2 regions of the Roseovarius sp. BRH_c41 genome follow, and region 1 is predicted to be linked to the other one. Evidence: riboswitches for the same ligand, from Rfam matches in the RefSeq annotation. Region 1 holds a riboswitch; the other holds the start of a gene.

What was found. Region 1 has a riboswitch for S-adenosylmethionine ahead of metZ (O-succinylhomoserine sulfhydrylase). Riboswitches for the same ligand answer to the same signal wherever they lie in the genome.
Region 2: linked by a shared signal. The riboswitch ahead of VR71_RS12280 (hypothetical protein) and the one ahead of metZ (O-succinylhomoserine sulfhydrylase) in region 1 are both predicted to bind S-adenosylmethionine.

The regions. Positions count from the first base shown of each region.
Region 1 is NZ_LADY01000015.1:1,328-8,886, forward strand. Features, by position in the region: gene folE2 (GTP cyclohydrolase FolE2) at 1-382, opposite strand, end outside; gene metZ (O-succinylhomoserine sulfhydrylase) at 520-1,704, opposite strand; SAM riboswitch at 1,761-1,837, opposite strand; gene VR71_RS04170 (alpha/beta hydrolase) at 1,951-2,892, shown strand; gene VR71_RS04175 (glutathione S-transferase N-terminal domain-containing protein) at 2,921-3,580, shown strand; gene VR71_RS04180 (DUF1127 domain-containing protein) at 3,740-3,967, shown strand; gene VR71_RS04185 (TrkH family potassium uptake protein) at 4,031-5,479, shown strand; gene VR71_RS04190 (thiamine pyrophosphate-binding protein) at 5,506-7,119, shown strand; gene VR71_RS04195 (hypothetical protein) at 7,113-7,397, opposite strand.
Region 2 is NZ_LADY01000039.1:2,925-10,483, reverse strand. Features, by position in the region: gene VR71_RS12290 (AAA family ATPase) at 1-2,270, opposite strand, end outside; partial or broken gene VR71_RS12285 (exodeoxyribonuclease I) at 2,486-3,115, opposite strand; gene VR71_RS12280 (hypothetical protein) at 3,586-3,909, opposite strand; SAM-I-IV-variant riboswitch at 4,005-4,111, opposite strand; gene VR71_RS12275 (hypothetical protein) at 4,209-4,892, shown strand; gene VR71_RS12265 (helix-turn-helix domain-containing protein) at 5,162-5,356, shown strand; gene VR71_RS12260 (hypothetical protein) at 5,490-7,226, shown strand.

The DNA.
Region 1 (7,559 bases):
GGCTGACCGTGCCCGTGACCGAAGTCTCGAGCGTCAAGTCGCCATTGTCGCGGGTATGGTAACGGATCGGCAGGCGGAAATTGGAAATCCCCACATGTTGCAACTGCTGTCTGGTGCCGCGAATAAGTGACGCGGGGCCGTTTTGCAGGTCGGGCAGGGTGGCAAGATAGGCCGGATTGGTCGCGAAATCCTCTGGGTAGTCGCGCGCCAAATGAGGGTAATTCGACAGTTCGCCCGAGGGCAGGAGCCGCGCGATTGCCGGGTCGAGATCGGCCACTTCCTCGGGGGAGGCGGCGCGCGCCCAATCCCGCAAAAGCGCAAGCGCTTCCTTAGCCTCGTCCCGATCCGGTGCAGGCTTCATTTCAGACGGATGCACATTCATCGCAAAACTTCCCTTCAGCTCTGCCAGACCCTTACATATAGCGTTTTGGCAGGAATTGCTATTATCGTAGGGATTTACGCCAAATGCGGCAAAGCGGATCATTCAAGCCCCGGAAATAGCTGAAAAACTTTTTGCTCTCAGCCTGCGGCCTCCAGGGCATTGCGAATGTCGTCGATCAGATCGCCGCAATCTTCCAGCCCTACGCTCAATCGGACAAGACCCGGTGTGATACCGAGCGCCGCCTTTTGATCGGCAGGCAGGCGCTGGTGCGTGGTGGTGGCGGGGTGGGTCACGATGGATTTCGCATCGCCCAGATTGTTCGAGATGATCACGATGTCCAGCGCGTTCAGGAAGCGGAAGGCCGCCTCTTGCCCGCCCTTGAGGTCGAGCGCCAGAACCGTGCCGCCTTCGCCCATCTGCGCGCGCACCAGAGCGTGCTGCGGATGGTTAGGCAGACCCGGATAGATCACCCGCGCCAGGCGCGCATCGCCCTGCAACGCATCGGCAATCGTCTGTGCGCTTGCGGTCTGTGCGCGCACGCGCAGGTCGATGGTCTCGAGCCCCTTGAGCATGACCCAAGCCGTGAAGGGCGACATCGAGCCGCCGGTGTGTTTCATGTAGGGCTCGACGGTGCCGCGGATGAAATCGCGCGTGCCGAGGATCACCCCGCCCAGCGTGCGGCCTTGCCCGTCGATATGCTTGGTCGCGGAATAGATCACCACATCCGCACCCTGTTCGATGGCGCGGGAAAAGACGGGTGTGGCAAAGACATTGTCCACCAGCACGAGCGCGCCCGCCGCATGGGCCAACTCCGCCACCGCGCGGATATCGACCACGTCGAGCGTGGGGTTCGAGATGGTCTCGAAGAATACCGCCTTGGTGCCGGGCCGGATCGCCGCGCGCCATTGGTCCAGATCGGTGCCATCGACGAAAGTCACCTCGACCCCGAACCGGGTCAGGATTTCCTCGAGCACATAGAGGCAGGAGCCGAATAGGGCACGGGCGGACACCACATGGTCGCCTGACCGCAGCATCGACGTGAGCGCGCCCGAGACAGCCGCCATGCCGCTTGCGGTGGCAAAGGCATCCTCGGCACCCTCAAGGGCTGCGATCCGGTCTTCGAACATCGCGACGGTGGGGTTGCCATAGCGGGCATAGATGAACTCATCCGCGCCCGCCTTGATGAACCGCGCCTCCGCCGCCTCGGCGGTGTCATAGACAAACCCTTGGGTGAGGAAAATCGCTTCGCTCACCTCGTTATACTGGCTGCGTCGCGTGCCGCCATGCACCAGTTTGGTGCGCTTTTGCCAAGTCTCGCTCATATCCAACCTCCGGGCAGCCCGCCCATGAAAAAAGCCCCAACGCGGTCAAGCGAAAGGGGCCTTTCATCCTGACCTTTTAGCGGTTTGTTTAACGTGGCCCGCAATCCGGTAACAAATCGCCACAGTCGCGCATTACTCCTGCGTGCGGGCGTCGTCAACTGTGTCACGCAGGTTTCATGCAAGCGTCACCTTAGCGACGTATGTGTCGGTTACCCCACACCCACAACATCTAGTGGGATGAGGGACATGCCGCTGATCCATGTGAATGCGGGGCCAATGGGGCCGATGGTGCATGACGGGCCGGGTGATCTGGACTCTGTCCTGTCCGGTCTCCCGGTGGGAGATGGCCCCGTGATCGTGATGGTGCATGGCTTCAAATACGCGCCCAACCATCCCACGGAATGCCCGCATCGCCACATTTTTTCGCTCGCCCCGGAGCGCACCTGTTTCAAGGTGCGCAGTTGGCCTGCCGGGTTGGGATTTGGCGCGGGTGCGCCTGACGAAGGGTTGGGCATCGGGTTTGGCTGGCAGGCGCGTGGCCATATCTGGGGTGCCTATGCCGAGGCGGCCGAGGCGGGTCGTCAACTGGCGCAGGTGATTGAGATGTGTCGCGCCATTGCCCCGGAGCGGCCCATTCACGCGGTGGCGCATTCGCTGGGCGCGCGGGTTGTCCTCTCGGCGCTGCGGCATTTGCCGGCGGGGGCGTTGAGCCGGGTGATCCTGTTGGCTGGGGCGGAATTTGGTCAGCGCGCGGCAGAGGCGCTCGACACACCTGCGGGGCGTTGTGCGGAGGTGATCAATATCACCAGCCGCGAGAATGATTTTTACGATTTCCTGTTGGAATGTCTCATTGCTCCGCCCAAACGCGGGGACCGGAGTCTGGGTCTTGCGCTGCCCAGCGGGGCCAATGTGCTGAACCTTCAGATGGATCATTCCGGCACATTGGCGGCGCTGGAGCGCGCGGGATTTGCCATAGCGCCTGCGACCGCGCGTATCTGTCACTGGTCGCCCTATACCCGGCCCGGTGTCTTTGGCCTTTACAACAGCCTGTTGCGCCGTGGCCCGGATTTGCCGCTTGGCGCGCTCCGGGCGGCGCTGCCTTGCGTGTCCGAACCGCGCTGGTCGCGCCTTCTGACCCTGCCAGAGATACGCCTGCCCTTGCCAATGGGGCGCAAACCGTCATTCTGAGCGCGCACACTGCGCAGGAGATTGACCGATGCCCGCCCCGATTGACCTCTATTACTGGCCCACGCCGAATGGCTGGAAAGTTTCCATCGCCCTCGAGGAAATGGGCCTGCCGTATCGCTGTCACCTAATTGATATTGGGGCGGGCGATCAGCATGCCCCTGAGTATCTGAAAATCTCGCCCAACAATCGCATCCCCGCCATCACCGACCCCGACGGGCCGGACGGCGCGCCGATCCATATTTTCGAATCCGGGGCGATCCTGCAATATCTGGCGCGCAAGACCGGGCAGTTTTACGGCGAGAGCATGCGCGACCATATCGCGGTCGATCAATGGCTGATGTGGCAGATGGGCGGTGTCGGGCCAATGGCTGGTCAGGCGCATCATTTTCTGAAATTCGCCAAGGACGATATCCCCTATGCCAAGGACCGCTACCGTGGTGAGGTGGCGCGGCTTTATGGCGTGCTCGATCGGCAATTGGCCGGCCATGACTTTGTTGCGGGTGATTTCTATTCCATCGCCGATATGGCGCTCTGGGGCTGGTGCTCGCTCTGGGAGGGGCAGCAACAGACGCTGGAGGACAAGCCGCATTTCGCCCGCTGGCTCGAGCGTGTGGGAGCGCGGGAGGGGGTCCGGCGCGGGCGGGCATTGCATGCCGACAAGCGACGTGATCCGACCGCGAAGCCGTGAGTCGCAGACGGCTATTGCGGTGGGTGAGGCCGAGTTGATTGGAATGCTGCAATGCAGCAACACTTTGCGCGGCATTCAACAGGGTGCGCGATTTTTGCGATCTGTTGCGGTATCATGAGCAGAGGGAGGGGACCTGTCTGATCCAAGAAGGGGAACCCCATGGCCGAAAGCGACCTGATAACCCGGTTCATGCCCGCCCAATGGCGGCGCGATCTGGATCTTTTTCTGGTGGAACGCGCCGCCGGGATGAATGGCTATCTCTTGGCGCGCCAGAGGATTGCGAGTGTGGCCTATCTTCAGAGCCTAAGCGAGTCGGAACTGGCAAGCATGGGCCTGAGCCGTAGTGATATACCGAGCTTTGTGTTCGAGGACATTCTGCCGGATTAAGAGGGCCGCGCAAGCGCTGATCCAGCTTGACAGTCTGAGTGGCAACCGCCAACTCTGCGCCTCATGTTCGATATGCGACCCGTGGGATATCTCGTTGGCCTGATGGTCATGGCCATGGGCCTGACCATGGCGTTGCCGCTTTTGGTGGATATCGCCGAAGGGCGGGAACATTGGCCGGTGTTTGCCGAAAGCATGATCGTGACCTGCCTGATGGGGGGGCTCGTGGCCTTGGCCTGCAAGAATTCTGTGGGTCAGGGGCTGACGATCCAACAGGCGTTTTTGCTGACCACGCTGGTCTGGGTGGCGCTGCCGCTTTTTGGAGCGCTGCCGTTCATTCTGGGTGAGACCCGGTTGGGGTTCATTGACGCGTTTTTTGAAGCGATGTCAGGCGTCACGACGACAGGTGCGACAGTAATCGCCGGGCTCGATGACCTGCCAAAGGGGCTGTTGCTGTGGCGCGGCATTCTGCAATGGTTGGGCGGCCTTGGGATCGTGATCGTTGCGCTGGTTTTTCTGCCAGAAATGCGGGTGGGGGGGATGCAGTTCTTTCGCGCCGAAGGGTTTGACACCTTTGGCAAGGCGCTGCCGCGCACGATCGACATCTCGAAAGGGGTGCTGAACGTCTATCTTGGGCTGACGGCGGTCTGTACGCTGAGCTATTTGACGCTGGGAATGGGGGCGTTCGATGCGACAGTGCATGCGCTGACCACTGTGTCCACTGGCGGTTTCTCGTCTTATGATGTGTCCTTCGGAGCGTTTCCAGGGCCACCGCAATATGCCTGCGTTGTGTTTATGATCCTTGCGAGTCTGCCCTTTGTGCGAATGATGCAGGGGGTGCATGGCAATCTGGAACCGATCTATCGCGACACGCAGGTGCGCACCTATCTGCGCTGGCTGTTCTATGCGTTTGCGTTGGTGGCAGTCTATGATTTCCTGATGAATGGCCGGATCACCGAAGAAAGCCTGCGGGAGCGGTTGTTCAACGTGGTCTCGATTTTCACCGGCACGGGATATGGCGACGGCGACGTGACGGCCTGGGGCAATTTTCCATTTGTTGTGTTGATCGCGGTTGGCGCGATTGGCGGCTGCACGGGGTCCACGGGCTGTTCCATCAAGATTTTCCGCTACCAGCTCATGTTGCGGGCTCTGGGGCAGCAGGCGCGTCGAATCTTCAACCCATCGAGTGTGATGGTGCTGCGCCATGAGGGGCGAAAGGTGGAAGATGAGGTTTTGCAATCGGTGATGCTCCTCTTCACCGTCTATATCCTGTCGCTGGGCTTCTTTTCGGTGGCCCTCGAACTCACAGGGTTGACCTTGATGGAATCGGTCACAGGGGCCTGGACCTCGATCTTCAATGTCGGTCCCGCCTTTGGCCAGAGTGTCGGGGCGACTGGATCGCTCTCGGCTTTTCCAGATGCGGCCAAGGTATTGATGATTCTTGCCATGTTGATGGGGCGGTTGGAGATTCTGGCCGTCATCGTGCTCATTCTGCCGTCATTCTGGCGTCCTTAACATTCTGACCTCATAAGGAGCCTGAGATGGCTGAGAAATCCGTTGAGTTTCGCGCACAGGCACCCTTGGGGGCGCAGATCAGCCATATGCTGAAATCGCGCGGGGTTGAGGTGATCTTTGGTATTCCGGGGGTGCATAATCAGGAAATGTATCGCGGGATCGAAGAGGCCGGGATCACGCATGTTCTCGCGCGGCATGAACAGGGCGCGGGGTTCATGGCCGATGGCTATGCGCGGGCCACGGGCCAACCGGGTGTGGCCTATGTGATCACCGGGCCGGGGCTGTGCAATATCCTGACGCCGCTGGGGCAGGCGTGGTCGGACAGTGTGCCGGTGCTGGTGCTGTCGTCCTGTCTGGACGAGACGGCGGCGCAACAGGGGCAGTTGCACCAGATGCGCGATCAGCGCGCGGCGGCGGGCTGTGTCTGTGAGTGGAGCGAAGAGGCGCGGGATGCCGCCAGTGCCTATCGGCTGATTGACCGCGCGCTTGTGGAGTTTGCCACGCGGCGCGGCAGGCCACGGCATATTCAGGTGCCGATTGCGGCGCTGGAAGGGATGGCCGAGGCGGCGCCTGTGGCGGTGGCTTTGGATCATGCGCCGGTGCTGGCCGCTGAGGCGGCGGCGGAGGTGGCCGAGGCGCTGACGCACGCGCGCAAGCCGCTGCTCATTCTGGGCGGCGGGGCTGTGAAAAGTGCCGAGGCGTGGCGCGAGATTGCCACGCGGCTGGGGGCTGCGACCTTTACCAGCTATGCCGGGCGCGGGATCATGGGGGTGGAGGCGCCGCTCGATTTCGGGGCCTATCTGGCGCGGCCTGACAGTGTGTCGGTCATCGCTGAGGCCGATCTTGTGCTGGTCGTGGGCAGCGAGTTGTCGCAGAACGATCTGTGGCGGGCAGATTTGGGGCATCGTGCGCCGCTGATCCGGGTGGATATCGACGCGAGCGTTCTGGGTGGGGCTGTATCGGGAGATCGCCGGATTCTCGCGGATGCGGGCGCGCTCGGGCGGGCGCTCTTGAGGCACGACCTTGGGTCTCGCGGCGGCTGGCGGCCTGAAGAGATCGCGTCCGCGCGGGCGCGGTGGCGGGCCGAGAGCGGTGCGGAGCGGCCCGGCATTGCCAGCCTTTGCGACACCTTGCGCGCGGCGCTGCCGGAGGACACGATGATCTATTCCGACATGACGCAATTCGCCTATGTCGCCAAGGAGGTCTGGCCAATGGCGCGGCCCGGTCACTGGCATCATCCCACCGGCTTTGGCACGCTGGGCTATGCGCTGCCTGCAGCGATTGGCGGGGCGATGGCGCGGCGGGGCAAGCCCACGGTCGCAATCGCGGGCGATTACGGGTGTCAGTATACGGTGCAGGAACTGGGCACGGCGGTCGAGCAGGGATTGGCCCTGCCGATCCTGATCTGGGACAATACCAAGCTGAAAGAGATCGAGGACAGCATGGTGCGCGCGCAGATCGCGCCCAATGCGGTCAAGGCGCATAATCCTGATTTCTGCGCCCTTGCGCGGGCTTATGGCGCGCATGCCGTGGCCCCGCAGAGTGCCACGGCGTTGCAAGAGGCGGTGCAGGCAGCGCTGCGTGCGGACCGCCCCACGCTGATCCATATGACGCCGGTGTTGTCGGAGCAGGGTCAGTAGACATCGCTGCGACCGCTTACGGAAATATAGGCCGCGCAGCCGGGCCGGGCGGTGTTGATGATGAGATACCAGACGGTTTCTCCGGGCCGCCCGGTGCGGGAGTATTCGCATCCCGAGGGGTGGGTCCACCATTGGCCCTGATGGTTGGCGGGGGGCATGACGCTGCTGTTGCCGACCTTGATCTGAGTGGCGCGCCCGACTTTCTTTGAGACATCCGCATGCGCGGCCCCGGTCAGACCGAGCGTAATGGCAGTGACAAATGACAGGATGGTTCTCATGATATGGACTCCAATTGACGAGGGCGTTTGGCTGTTGCGGCCAAGACTGCTGTGTTTGGGTCTTGAGTTCACCGCCTTGCAGGGGCGCGTTGGTGTCAAGACCATGTCAAAAGAACGACCCTCACTTAGACTTATTCCCAAATTGTGCGCATTCGGGAGGCT
Region 2 (7,559 bases), on a different contig from region 1:
ATCTGGTTCGGCTCACCGAGTCGCTTGTCGGGTTCCAGCAGCGTGATCAACTCCCCGAAGACCTTCGAGATATTGGCGCGGTTGATCTCGTCGATGATCAGGACGAAGGGTTCTGGATCAGCTGGCCCTTCGACGTGCTGGCTGTTCATGTAGCGTTCGAGAGCTGGCACGTTCAGTTCGCTGTCATAGAGTAGATAGATCGATTGCTGCATGAACCGGCGCGAGTAGATTTCATCGATCGGGACACCCTCGCAATCCACCCAGAGCCACTGAACCGCGCGACGATGGGCATAGTCACCTTCCGGTCGCGGCGCGAACTCGTATCCGCCTGTGAACAGGCCGATCGCACGAAACTTAGAATTGCCCTTCGACACGATGACGACGTCGCCGGTGCGGATCCAGTTACGAAACCGAAACGGCATCTGAACTGCGCCGGAACGGCCATCGATCTCACCGCTCTGCGCACTGTTCGCCTTGCAAGCATCAAGAATGGCCTCCCGGCTGGCATATTTTTCGTCGCTCCAGTCGATATCCTCAAATCCGAGCACCGCGTACCCGCCCTTGATCGCATCCTCGAATAGATGGGCATCCTCTGGATTGTTCGCCTCGCCGATCGACATTTTGAACACCTGCCGTCCGGCGATCTGGACACTGTCTGCAGTTGATGCGCGCCCTCGACTGGTCTCAGCCCGCTTTGCGATACGTCGAAATGTTCCGGGCACGGCTTCGAGCCTGAACCCGGCTGAAGCCGTGCTCTCTCCATCGTCGGCCCCAGTCATAGGTTGCCGACCCTCGACGAAATCCTCATAGGCCATTGACTGGTGAAAGGTCACAAATTCGATCCGCCCCGCCGCCAACAGGCGCTGATACACATCCATCAACGCGCCGCGGTCAGCTGGCACCGGCTCACCACACAGGCGGACGGCTTCGGCTGTCGTGCTGTAGGTTTTTCCAGTGCCGGGCGGGCCATAGAGAATGAGATTTTGTGCCATAGCTGCGCCAACCCTAGCTGTTGTCTCGATAACCGTCTCGGCCGGTTCGGCCGCTTCCCATAGGCGTGCCAAAGCTCGGGCCGCAGCAGGTTTGATCAGGATACCCGAGGATTGCGGGGTCCAGTCCTGACCCGCGATCTTGCTGGTCAACATGTCCAACGGCACGAAGGCATCCTGCGCTGGATCTCGGATATCCTCGAATTCAACATCGATGAAATCAGCAGTTTCGCCAGCTTCCGCGCGCGCCTTGTCCCAATGGGTGTCGGGGTAAGGCGCTTTAGCCACCCTGCCGCGGGCGATCACCCCGCGTGGATCCTGCCCCGTTCGGAGGAGGTATACCCGGTCATCAACCTTCGGTTTCTTCGAGCTGGTCCGCCAGGGATGCGTGACAGTCTCGCCCGCAACCGTGGTAGCGCGGTCTTCCGCGAAGGACTGCCAGTCCCACTTTGCGGGGTTCCAACTGACCAGATAGGTCGCCCCGCGGTCCCGCCACTTGCTTTCAATATCTGGCTCATAGAAGTCGATCGCCCGGCCATGCTCAGAGTCGAGCTTCTTTCGCAGCTCCTCAATGGCTGCATCGAGTGAGGCCGTGTCCATCTTGTTGGCATCCCGACGGGTGACCACGCCGAAGCCTTCAAGGATTTCTCGCTTGTGACGCGGGCTGGAAATGCGCTCAAATTCGTCAGGAAACAGAAGATGCGGCAGGATATGGCGCAATTGCCGCCCTTCTACCCCCGGCGCGGCGTCAAGGAACGCGGTGAACCGGTTTGACTGCGCGAGATTTTCCTCGCGTTGATCCGGCGGCAGCTTCTTCCAGAGCTGAAGCGCTCCGATCAGAAAGCTCAATTCGCGCCATCTGTGGTTCTTGTAGGCCTGCCCCGTATGGCCGAGACCTTCGAGAATGTTATGATTCAGGAAAGCGACGTCATCGGGCAGGTCTTCGCCGGACCAAGCCCACATCTCTTTGATCCGCTCGACTTTCGTCGAGGCATTCATGTCGCTGGGGAAAACGAACAGCAGCCAGTGCAGCTCGGCCATGAGTTTGCGACTATCAGGCGAGCCAGCCCCAACCTGCTGCCCAAGTTTGACATAGTATGTGCCGTCACCTGCATCTGGGTTCTGGACGAATGAACGATCAAGCTCTTCCAGGTTCTCGGACGTCCAGAGCGTTAGCCCAGGCTGCAACAGTGATCCATCGCGCAACAGACATTCCGCCGCAAACTCGCGCATCGCGGGATAGAGTTTGCTGTTGTTATGATGTGGATTAAACCTCGCCATGCAGTGTCGTCCTTCCAGAAATTATATTTTTTCCAACAGCAGATGTTCCGCTCTGCCGTGGGGGTCTGATTATGCCCGAGCGCGGCACATACCATATTTATTCAGTAGGAAACTATAGGCACAACTTCAGCCTTGTTCCAACATCCTGAAAATCACGCCTTGCCTGCACCTTACGACCACGCGCTGCCCGGGAAGCCGGCTCTGCCCGAGAGCGCTCAAGGTTCGAAATGTTGCAGATAAGCTTCAATTTCCACGACCAATCCCTGATCAACCCCTGCCTTTGCGCGCAATTCACCCAGAGCATCCCGCGCTTTCGCCAAGCCCGTCCATTCGGTGTCCGGCGCATTGGGCGCAGACCTGCGCTCACGAAGCCACGCGTCGAATTGGCCATGCTCTTCCGGAGAGAGCAGCGCAGGTGCATGGAACGCGACAAGACGTCGACCCAGCTGGAGCAGGCGCGCGTCGGTGAGGCTCGCAGTAATCTCCTGACGCCGCCGCCAGTCCGCGCGCTGGAACTCAGTCAGCAGGGCTTTGTCAGCGTGGCTGTAGAACCCGCCGAAGATCTGCTTTTCAACTGGGGTCAGTGGGGCTGCTGGATCCTTTGGGAAGCGCGCGGCCAGCGCCTTGCACACGCGGCTTCTGAAATCAGGCGACTGCGCGATGACCTCTGCACGCTGGATGTGCAGGGGGCTCGGGTTGGGTACGGCGAGAAGCGCGGGCGACTTGTTGATGGCGAGAGAGCGGATGATCTTCGGCGTTGCGTCCACCTCGGCAAAGATTGTGGCATCGGCGGCGGCCAGCAGATCGACAGAGTCGGCAGCGTCAAGGTCGAAGAACACGGCCTGATTGGCGTTACTGGCTGACGTGCCGCAGAAGCAGCCGTTCGTGCCGCGAGGCGGGCCACCGCCAAAACGCTCAACCTGAGCTACTCCCCATTAGTTCGACAGGATCTGGCGTAAATTAAGCTACTATTTGCACTTGCTGATCGGGTTCCTTGACCAGCATTCAAGCACGCAGTGCGCCGCAATCATCTGCTTACACAGGAGACCGGACACTCTCCGAGACCCTTTGTATTTAGTTTTTTTGGTACGCAGTTCATCGCTCCCGCGCAGCACCACCGTGCAGTCGGGTCTGCATTGCATGTGATTTGCGGAGCGCCCGCAGACTCTTCTTGATGCTTCTCATCTCCGCTCGATCTCTCTGGCGTGTCCAGACGCCCTCATCGATTGGCTGCGCGGGCCCATCCTGCTCGCACCAAAGGTCTCGTAGTCTCATCGTTTTCTCACTTCTTCTTGCGCCGACCGCGCCACTGTAGCTAGCCCTTGCGATGCGCATGAGGCTGCACCCAGAGTTTGAGTTCTATCTGTTCGGCGGCCTCGACCAAGCGCTGAGGTCCGTACCCGCGTAGCTCGAGATCCATAGCCCTCTTGCTGACGGGGTAATCTTTCCCAAGAGAGTTCAGAAGAAAGCCGCGCACGCCAAGTTGATGACCGTCGGCCGCGATGGCAAGCAGGCGTTCAAGCTCGCGTAGGGCATAAAGCCGTTTCTGCATGCGTGGCGTCATCGCACGCGCAATCGTCAGCCTCAGGAATAAGGTTCGCGTGGTCTGATCAAATCTCGGGGGATGGTTCTGTGCCATGTGTCTTCGCCTCCTGCAAAATTAACAGAAAGACCAAAGATCGGCATCGTGCGCATCCTAGCGACACGAGTCTTGTATTGAATGGCGTGTCTCATGGGAGACCCTTTCGTTGCCTAATCTTCGGCCGCATCTCCCTAGAGGGGAACCACCTTGCTGGGTCAGCAGGTTGGTGCAGGCTCAGCGCCCACTCTTGATGCAGGTATGACATTACAGTGGAGGCGGTATTGTTACAATAGGCTGTAGCACCTCGACCAGTCATGGCTTCTCCCCGACGCCCAAGTTCACTAGGTATAATTGATATGACACAAGACGTATTCCCCAGCTTGACTCAAGAGTTTCAAAGCCGTGTTCAAAGCGGCCTCAGGAAACACTTCAAAGAGGCGGCGCCGGAGATTGACGCCGAGAGTTGGCAAAAACTCAAACCGATCCTTGCCGCTTACAAGAGAAAGGCCGAGTTTTTGCGCGGCTTTGTAAACAAGGGTCAAGTCACCAAGCTTCGTCGGATCTCCGAGAGAACGCAAAAACTCCTTGCCGCGCTGCAAGAAGCAGACGAGGCCGGACTGACACTGATTGTCGAGCATGCCTTGAGAGGAAACCCTTTGAATGACGATTTTTTCGCTCTGGATGACCTTCGGAGCGGCCTGGAGGCTCTGGTCCAAAACCTGACGACCAAGCCACGCGATGAACCCTTTCTGGTGGATACATCTCGAGAGTACCTGGTGGAGTTTTTTGTTTACTGGTGGCGCCGTTCGACCGGGGAGGAGCCTAAAATCGAGGAAGGAATTGAAGGGTTCCCGCCGCCGACGCCATTTATGTACGTCGCCAATGAAGTGTTCTGTCTTCCGGGCGTGCCACAACCAACGGGAGCATCATACAAGTCTCTAAAGGATCGATTGCGAGACATAGAGGATCGAAAGAAGAAGATCGATCGCATCGGAAGGCGCTTCTCAGAACTATTCGGTTCACAATCAGATGACCCCTAGATAGGCAATATAGGCAATTTTCCAAAACGGAAAATCGTCTATCCGCGACCACGAGGACGTCACGCCATAAATTTGCTCCACGACGAGCAAAAACATGGAGTGGCCGATGCGCCGGGAAGTTTCACACCAACAGAGCACAGATCGCGCAGATGAGACACTGCGTGGGCTGGTCCGGCTGTTGGCACGTGCAGCTGCCGTTGAGGCTTTAGCAGCCACTCCCCAATCGGGCGAGGAGCATCAGGCTCCTCTGTCAAGCGAAGGGGACGATCATGCCGAGTAAACCCAACTTCAAGCGCGAGCCGCTGCTCGACATCATGGAAGTCGCGGCGTTCTGCGGGGTCTCTGACAAGACAGTTCGGCGCTGGATTGAGGCTGGTGATTTGCCTGCGGCGAAGCTTGGAGGTCAGTGGCGGATCCGTCATCGCGACCTCGACGCCTTCGTTATCGACCGGATGAGCCGATGACCACATTTGTCCAGCATTGTCGTTATCTGTCAACGCCTTACGGGAATGTCGGGACAGCGTGCCCGCACAATCCAGCTGGGATTATTGTGCTACTCTTTCCCGAAACGGACCTGTTGTCCACCCGAGACCACCCGTGACCAAACCAGACCAGATGAAAGGCCTCCCGATGCAACAGAGTACAACAAAGATCCCGACCACCAGCCCCTTTGTCGCAGAGACCACACCGATGCTCAGCGAGGCCATCCTGCGCTTGGACTCTGTTGCGGAGCTGAAGCCGTCACGCCTACGGGACATGAAGTCCGCCCTGCGCACAGTTGCACGTCTGGTGGGTCGGCCCCCTGAGCGTGTTCCTGCAAACATCAACTGGCTGCACACCCGGTTGCTCAAGGTGGCGCCAAAGGTCCACAACATCACGCCCAAGCGCCTGTCGAACATCAAGAGCGACGCCATCAAGGCCCTTGAACTGGTCGGGTGTTCCCGCGCTAGAGCCGATTGGCTGCGCTCGCCAAGTCTACCTTGGCAAACCCTTATTGACCAGATCCCCGACCAGCACGACCGGTGGCGCCTGGCACAACTCGCGCGATACTGCAGCGCCCTCGGCATTGAGCCCGAAGCCGTCAGCGATGCTCAGGTGCAGGGTCTGCTGACCACCCTCATCGAGGAAAGTTTTCAAGTGAACCCCAGACGCAAAGTGGCTGACGCAATACGAGCCTGGAACCGCATGCGCAACGAGATCACTGGCTGGCCCGCGGCAACACTGAGCCCCCTGCCGCCGACGAAAGTCCCGTGGACAATTCCTATTGAGCAGTTCTCGCTGAGTTTCCAAGAAGATGTCGCACGCTGGATTGATCGACTTGCCAAGCCGGATCTTCTCGATGACGACAGTCCGGCCAAACCGCTGCGGCCGGCGACCATCAAGCATCGCAGGTTTCAGCTGCGCGAAGCCGCATCCGCTCTGGTGCACTCGGGCATGCCGATCGAGCAGGTCACCAGTCTCGCGGTGCTGGTTGATTTCGACAACGTCAAACGCGCGCTGCGCTGGATGATGGCGCGGTTCGACGACAAACCGACGGAAGCCATCAAGGGCGTAGCCGTGTGCCTTCAGGCAGTCGCCCGACATCATTTGAAAGGCGATGTGGCACAATTGAAGGCCTTCAGTGGGTTGGTGAAGCGTCTGGGTCGCGATGCGGATGGTCTGCGCGAGAAGAACCGTCTGCGGCTGCTTCAGCTCGATGATCCTCAGAACATGGCCAAGCTCCTGCATCTACCCGCCGCACTAGTCAAAAAGGCTCACCAGATGCGCAATCCCCGCAGAGCAGCCTTGACACTGCAAGCTGGACTGGCGATCGAGATCTTGCTGAATGCCCCGATGCGCATCGGCAATCTCTCCGCGCTGCATATCGACCGGCATCTGCGCCCGATTGGACGTGGCCGCGCGCGCGAGATCCACATCCATGTGCCCGCGACAGAAGTGAAGAACGAGAAGGCCCTTAATTACATTCTGCCTCCAAGGGTAAACACCTTGGTCGAGATCTATCTTGCGACCGCACGGCCTGTGCTGGAGGGCAGCCCTTCAGCATATCTCTTTCCAGCCCAGAACGGGGGCCCAAAAACCCCAAACAGCCTGTCTGACCTGATCAAAGTGACGATCCGGGAGCATATCGGGCTGGACATTAACGCCCATCTCTTCCGGAGTATTGCCGGCAAGATCCATAGCTTGGTTCAGCCCGGGGATTTCGTAACGCTGAGCCATGTGCTGAACAATGAGTTGCGAACGGCCATGAAGGCCTATGCCCAGTTTGAACAACAAGCCTCGATAGAGCATTACCAGGCGTCGCTCCAGCAGGTCCGCAAAGGGGGTGCAGCATGAAACACCCCCTTGAGGATCCCGCACGTCGGCAACTGAAGCTCAAAGACTGGCCGGACGGCGATCGCGCGGCCTGGGAGGCGGCTCTCGCACCAGGCGACCTGCTCGATGGCACGATGGGTCCCGGACATCACTGGTCTCTGGCGACCCAAACCATATGCCGCAACAATTATGGCCGCTGGCTGACGTCTCGGATCAGGGCCGGTGGGTTTGATCCCCTGGCAAAGCCGGCATCAAGGATCACCCGTGAGGCCGTCCGCTCCTACCTCTCGGAACTGCAAAGCCAAGTCTCTCCTATGACAGTTTGCGGATACATAAGAGGATTAAAGATCGTAG